Linked DNA regions of Aeoliella mucimassa. The protein of the gene in region 1 interacts with the protein of each later gene in a pairwise test. Links are inferred from orthologs where the notes say so. Each region holds a gene or a part of one and is shown on either strand. Other genes may lie near its edges. The genes, in order: Pan181_RS09180 and rsfS.

Evidence for each region.
Region 2: the proteins of Pan181_RS09180 (region 1) and rsfS interact in binary tests that used the Escherichia coli proteins (3 or more experiments, as listed by UniProt). The link is inferred for Aeoliella mucimassa from one-to-one orthologs.

What each region holds. Positions count from the first base shown.
Region 1 is NZ_CP036278.1:2,284,298-2,287,470, forward strand. Bases 299-3,151 are described here. They hold Pan181_RS09180 (AAA family ATPase), read left to right. Parts: upstream 299-1,065; coding sequence 1,066-2,238; downstream 2,239-3,151. Other genes in these bases: Pan181_RS09175 (hypothetical protein), read left to right, coding at 299-1,050; Pan181_RS26000 (DUF5682 family protein), read left to right, coding at 2,242-3,151. Also shown: more of Pan181_RS09175, read left to right, coding at 1-298; more of Pan181_RS26000, read left to right, coding at 3,152-3,173.
Region 2 is NZ_CP036278.1:475,385-478,698, reverse strand. What follows is about bases 1-2,994. They hold rsfS (ribosome silencing factor), read right to left. Parts: upstream 1,706-2,994; coding sequence 1,295-1,705; downstream 1-1,294. Other genes in these bases: Pan181_RS01890 (hypothetical protein), read left to right, coding at 2,624-2,994; bcp (thioredoxin-dependent thiol peroxidase), read left to right, coding at 1,883-2,356; argS (arginine--tRNA ligase), read right to left, coding at 1-1,092. In the rest of the region: more of Pan181_RS01890, read left to right, coding at 2,995-3,037. UniProt on the Escherichia coli protein: Functions as a ribosomal silencing factor. Interacts with ribosomal protein uL14 (rplN), blocking formation of intersubunit bridge B8.

The DNA.
Region 1 (3,173 bases):
ATCTTACTGGCCGGGCTTACCGCTGCCTCGCAGGCGACTCACAAGACGCTGGGGGTAAGCTTTCAAGAAGCTTCGCGGATGCGTCTATTGCGGTTGGGAGCCACCCTGCGCGTGGCCAACGAAGAAATCGGCCGCTTCACCCGCAACGATGCCGAGTTCTCCAAACAGCGGCTCAGTTTCTTCCTCGGTCGGGCCTGGCTGCTGAGTCGTGGACTGGCGACCGCGGTTCGCAACACCGACTCGGCGTTGTTCGAACGACTAATGCACACGCCAGTCTCGCAACCGCTCAAGCAAACGCGAGTGATCACCCTGGGGGTGACCAAAAAACATGTGAAAGATAGTTTCTGCGGCTTCGATTTTCGACTTCGCACGCTCGACGATACTCCGCAACTTCCGCGCGGCCAGTCGTTGGTCTGGTCGTGCGTGTTCCCTTTGAAACCAGGCAACGAGATTCCCCCCGAGGGTTTTCTGCATCTGCCTCAGAAACAGAAGTTCAAGCCGCATCTGTTTCTCGAAGGAAAGATCGTCGAAATCACTAGCGCCATGTTCGCGCTCGACGACCACGGAGGTGGGCGACTCACCATGGGCGAGAAGACCAGTGTTACCGCTGCCAAGACTTACAGCGACTGGCCGCAGCACTTTGCTTGGGATCCGTCGCGGGCCCAGCAACATCTGCAACAATACCGCCCAGGCCCGTTTGATCTGGAGATCGACCTGCAGGAAGAGTTGATGCTTGATGTATGGCAGTTCGCCGAGGACTCCTGGCAACCTGCAACTCGCAAAACGCAGCAGTTGGTTCCGATTGTGAGCCATCAAACCCTTTTTCAATTGAGCTATAGCGACTCGCCGGAAGGCGTATCGGTGAAATCGGCCCTCAAGAAACTGCACGCGAAGAAAGATCGCCCACCACTGTTTGGGCTGATGCACTACGCGGCTTGCCAACTGATGGTGCAGCCGCTCACGCTGCTCGAGGGGGAGAAACCGCGCTACCTTACCATTTCCGATAAAGACGTCGACCGTAAAGCGTTGCTCGCAGCGCTCAAGTTTTGAACCAAGGCACCCATCATGGCTAAAAAGAAAGTCGCCGCGAAGAAGCCGGCCGCATCGACCACCAAGGTAGAGACGGAGAGGCTTCGCGATCCGGCCGAAGTGAAATATGCCGACCAGCTTGCAGCACTCGTGCAGAACGACTCCGACACGCCCCCCGACGCCTGGCGGTTGTCGCCGCGAGCGGTGCTCGACTACATCGTCGGCGGTAAGAAGCTAAAAGCCACGATCGATGGCAAGAAAGTCGACGTGCCGATCACCCGCAAGTTCTACGGAGACGACTCCATCGTCGAGCGGGCGATTGTCACCTTGGCTTCGGAGCGGGCGCTATTGCTGGTCGGCGAGCCTGGAACCGGCAAAAGCTGGCTCTCCGAGCATCTGGCCGCGGCCATCTCGGGCACCTCAACCTTAACCATCCAAGGAACCGCGGGGACCACTGAAGAACACATCAAGTACTCGTGGAACATCGCCCGGGTGATCGCCGAGGGGCCGACCTCCGACAACCTGATTCCTTCGCCAGCGATGGTCGCCATGCAGGGGGGAACATTGCTGCGGTTCGAAGAAATCACCCGCTGTGTGCCCGACGTGCAGGATTCGCTCGTGTCGATCCTGTCCGACAAAGCGATCGCAATCCCCGAACTGCCTGATGCCAACATGGTGTGGGCGCGGCCTGGGTTCAACATCATTGCGACCGCGAACACTCGCGACCAAGGGGTGAACGAACTGTCGGCCGCGTTGAAGCGCCGGTTCAATTATATCCACATCCCCATCGTCAGCGATCAGAAAACTGAGATCGAAATTGTGCAAAGCCGCTCGGCCGAGCTGATCGAGCGGTATGATCTGCCGCAACGGATGAGCCCGCCGCTGGTCGAATTGCTGGCCACCGTTTTTCGTGAACTCCGCACTGGCAAAACCAGCGACGGGGTGAGCCTGAAACAAGCCTCGAATACGCTGTCGACCGCCGAAGCGATCGGCGTGGCCCTCGACGCGAACCTGCACGCCCGCTACTTCGGAAAAGGAGAGGTGACGCCCGGCGACATCGCCCGCAACATGATTGGCTCGATCGTGAAGGAGGACGTCGCCGAGCTGGCAGTGCTTAAGGAGTACGCGGTGGTGGTTGCCAAGAAGCGGGGGATGAAGAACAAGGATTGGAAGGACTTTCACGACGCAGTGGTGAGCTCGGTGAGGTAATTCATGAGCCAAGCGGGTAAACAATCAGCCGCCGCGATCAGGCAAAGCGGGCTCGACACCGAGGCGATTGCGGAGCAAGTCGACCAGGTGCTCGGCGAGGACCTGTATTGGTTCCCGGTACGTCATCACTCGCCCGGCGTGGCGTATCACGTGCAGCGGACCATCCTCGCACGCAAGCCGAAAGTGATCTTCCTCGAAGGCCCTGCCGAGGCGCAAGACCTGCTGCCGCATGTGATCGATAGCAAGACCAAGCCACCAGTGGCGATTTACTCGTCGTATCGTGACGACGACAACGTGCTCGGCCTGGCCGGCATCGCCAGCGAGTCGCCCGACATCCCAGCCAGGTTTGCCTCGTGGTACCCGCTGGTTGCCTACTCGCCGGAATACGTCACCTTGCAGGCGGCCACGAAAACGAAGGCCGACGTGGTGTTCATGGACCTGCCGCACTACGCCGAGATCACTCCGCGAAGCGACCTGGAACCGCTCGAAGAACCGCCGCCCGCCGAGGTGCTCGACCAGGACGCCAATCCTGCGTCGGCCGCCACGCATGATTCCGATCAACTGCTTTTCAGCAGCAGATTCTACCAACAGCTCGCCAAGTCGGCAGGATTTCGTTCGTGGAACGAAGCCTGGGACACCTTGTTTGAACTCGACGCCGATCAGCGCGATACCGAGGAGTTTCGCCGCGAGTTGGCAACGTTCTGCGCCGCGTCGCGACGCACCTCGCCGGCCGAGCGGTTGGCCATCGATGGCACCCTGGATCGCGAGCGTCATATGTGGCACACCATTCGCCAGACGCTAAAGACTCGCAAGCTGAAACCAAAGGATTGCATGGTCGTCTGCGGCGGGTTTCATTTGTTTCTCGATCGCGACGACCTCCAACCGCCCAGCGAACTGCCAGCCGGCACGGTTTACACCTCGGTGGTGCCGTACTC
Region 2 (3,314 bases), 1.8 Mb from region 1 along the record:
GGTCGCCAGCCCGCGGGCGACCAGGTCGTCGACCACGGCTTGCAAGCGATCGTGATAGAAGCTCTCGCCAAGCGTATGGTCGAACGTAACGTTCAGCCGATCGTATGTTTTCTGGATCGCGGTCAGGCACGCTGGCAGGAACGTCTCCCACAGCTCTTTATTCGTCGTGTCGCCAGAGTGAAGCTTGGCAGTCTCGTCGAGTACCGCCCGCGCGATGTTCGTGTGTTCCGTTGCCAGCGGGGCGAGCTGAGGGTCGTCGTCGATCTTGGCGAGCTTCTCTTCGAGCGACTTTTGCTCGCCGAGCAGATCGTTGAGGGAGTTCTCCGCCTGCCGTAGCCTTTTGGCGGCCGCCTTGTCGGCTTTCTTGTCGCCGGTCGGCTCGACGGCCTTGAGCTCGTCGACAAGCTGCTGCTGGGTGGCGAGCTTCTCTTCGAGGGCCGGCAGTCCGTTATTCTTCGCGTTGTGGTACTCCACCAACGTGTTCACGAGCCGATAGAGCCGGCTCAGTTCGGGCACGGGATCTTTGGCGATGGCTGCTTCGTCGGCGAAGTGCTTGTAGCCGTAGATGATCATGCCGAACTGGGTGCCCCAGTCGCCGATATGATTGTCGGTGATCACCCGATGGCCCAGGAAACGAAGCACGTTGCCAATGGCCGCCCCGATGACGGTCGATCGAATGTGGCCCACATGCATCGGTTTGGCCACGTTGGGCGACGAGTAGTCGACCACCACGGTGCGCGGCTTCGCGACGGTCGGCACACCGAGGTGCTCGGTATCGGCGGCCGCGGCCTGCAGTGCTCCCACCAAGGCAGCGTCGGTGAGCTTGAGATTAATGAAGCCCGGGCCGGCGATCTCGGGCGGTTCGCACAGGTCGGACACGTCGAGCGCAGCGACCAGCGCGGCGGCAATCTCCCGCGGCGGCTTGCCAAGCTGCTTGCCGAGCGGCATCGCGCAATTGGCCTGGTAGTCGCCAAACTTGGCATCGTTGCTCGAGCGAATCAATTCCAACACAGGGGCAACGTCGCCGGTGAATCCATCGAGCGAGGCCAGGCTGTTGGCAAACCGTTCACGTAGTTCGGCGAGAAAGTTCATGATTTCCGAGGGGTGGGAGAGTGTGCCTAGGCGACCGCAAAACCTAGTTTGTACCCTAGCGACGGGCGAGCATGGAGGGGGCTCGCGCTACGGGCCGCCAGGCAACAGATCGCGATACGCAGCTGCGCAGGGCGGGCTACAGACACAGCAGCCCCCTAGGAGTAAAGTCTGGGAGTGGACGGAAACTACAAACCGCTGCGGTTTACTCGCCGGCGGTCGGCTCGTCGTCCTGCCAGGGAAGCTCTACCGGCTTCGAATCCTGCCAGAGATCCTCGAGGGCGTAGTAGTCGCGGGTTTCCTGATCGAACAGGTGCACGACCACCGAACCATAATCGAGCAAGATCCAGCGGCTTTCGCTGTAGCCTTCGATGCCTATCCGCTTGTCGCCGAGGTCGTCTTCCAGGCAGTGATCGATCTCTTCGCTGATCGCGTGCAGCTGCCGGCGACTATTACCGGTGACAATCACGAAGTAGTCGAACTCGGGCGTGACCCCTCGCATATCGAGGAGACGGATGTTCTGGCCACGGTTATCGGCGGCGGTGCGGGCAGCGGCTATCGCGAGCTGCAAGCTGCGCTCGGCACGTGTGTCGCTGGCGGGGGTGGGTTCAGACAAGGGGCTCGTAAGGTTCATTGGAGTAAGGGGAATTGTTGTCCTAAGCTCTGCATTTTATCGAACAATCGGCGGCGGAACAATTGCGGCGGCCCGGTCGGGGCTCCTCACTCGCCCGCAGACGCCTACAATTACAGCGTTTCGCGTTGTGCAACTCACAAATATTTTAAGGATCGAACGATGGCCGATTGGGTGGAGGAAGGCAAAAAAGCCCCCGCATTTACACTGACCGCCGACGACGGGTCGAAGGTTCGCTTGTCGGAACTGGCGGGCTCGCCGGTGGTGCTCTATTTCTACCCCCGCGACAACACGCCCGGCTGCACCCGCGAGGCCTGCGCGTTTCGCGATGCGAAAGCCGAGCTCAAGAAACTGGGAGCCGTCGTGCTCGGCGTGAGCACCGACTCGATCGAAAGCCACGTGAAATTCCGCGACAAATACGAACTGAACTTCCCGCTGCTGGTCGATGAGGATCACAAAGTCGCCGAAAAATACGGTGCCTGGCGCGAGAAGAACATGTACGGCAAGAAGTCGATGGGCATCCAACGCAGCACGTTTCTCATCGACGCCCAGGGCAAAGTTGCGAAGGTATGGAAGCGGGTGCAAGTGGATGGGCACGACGAGAAAGTGCTCGCGGCGCTGAAGTCGCTCGAATAACCACCTGCCGGCTTGCAGAATCAGCGACCTCGGCCCGCAACTGCGGATGGCCGAGGACCGCTGGTTCTTGAAAAACACGTCTGGCATCACGCCCGCTAATTCGGCTAAACTACGAAACACTCTTCTGGACTTGCAACTTCGACTTAGGCGGTCGTCACTTTTTCCATATCTCGCGCAACCAATCCGGCTGCCCGGTTTGCCCACTTGGATTGCGTAGCGATACCGCTGCACCTCTTTCAAAAAGTCGTTGGTTCGGAGGCTTGTTCGATGAATTGCGATCAGGTTTTCATGATTCTCACGAGTGGTCCCTTTCCCACAGGCGATCGTTCGGACATCGAAGTGGAAAACCATCTCGACCATTGCCCCACTTGCTGGCGCATTGCCGAAGCGTTGCGCCCCGCCCACGACGTGTTTGAGGAGTCGGTTCCCGCCTGGGAAGGCCGCGACCTGCCTGGCTACTGGGGCGAGTCGCAGCCCGCACGCGCGGTAATGGCCGAACTGCAACAAACGGCTTTGCGCACCACGGCCACGCGGCGGCAGTCGCGGACGTTGGTTCAAATGCCGCTGGCAGTCGAACAGCAGCGTCAGGCGATGGCCGGCTGGCGCGACGTGTTTGTGGTCGCTGGCATCGTCGCCGTGATGTGCGGCATCGCCCTTTTGGTCTCGAATCTGGTTCCGTAGCGAGCCCAAACGACACACCTCTGCCAGGTCCGCACACTCCTATTATTCCGCAAGCTCCTGCGTTTGCGCGTTTGCCGATTCTGCCGGAAAATACTTCCTACCCCTTGCGCGAAGTGCCAAAACTTCGTTGGCAAAGCTCTGTTTGGCAAGCTACTTTTCACTGGTTCGCCTCGGTAGACCCAATCTACTCGTGCCGTGGGCCGCTCGTCCCACCACCCGCTTCTGTCACGACCGACGCGAAGCCCCCTCCTCCTTTTGCCCGATGTTGCGCTCGGGC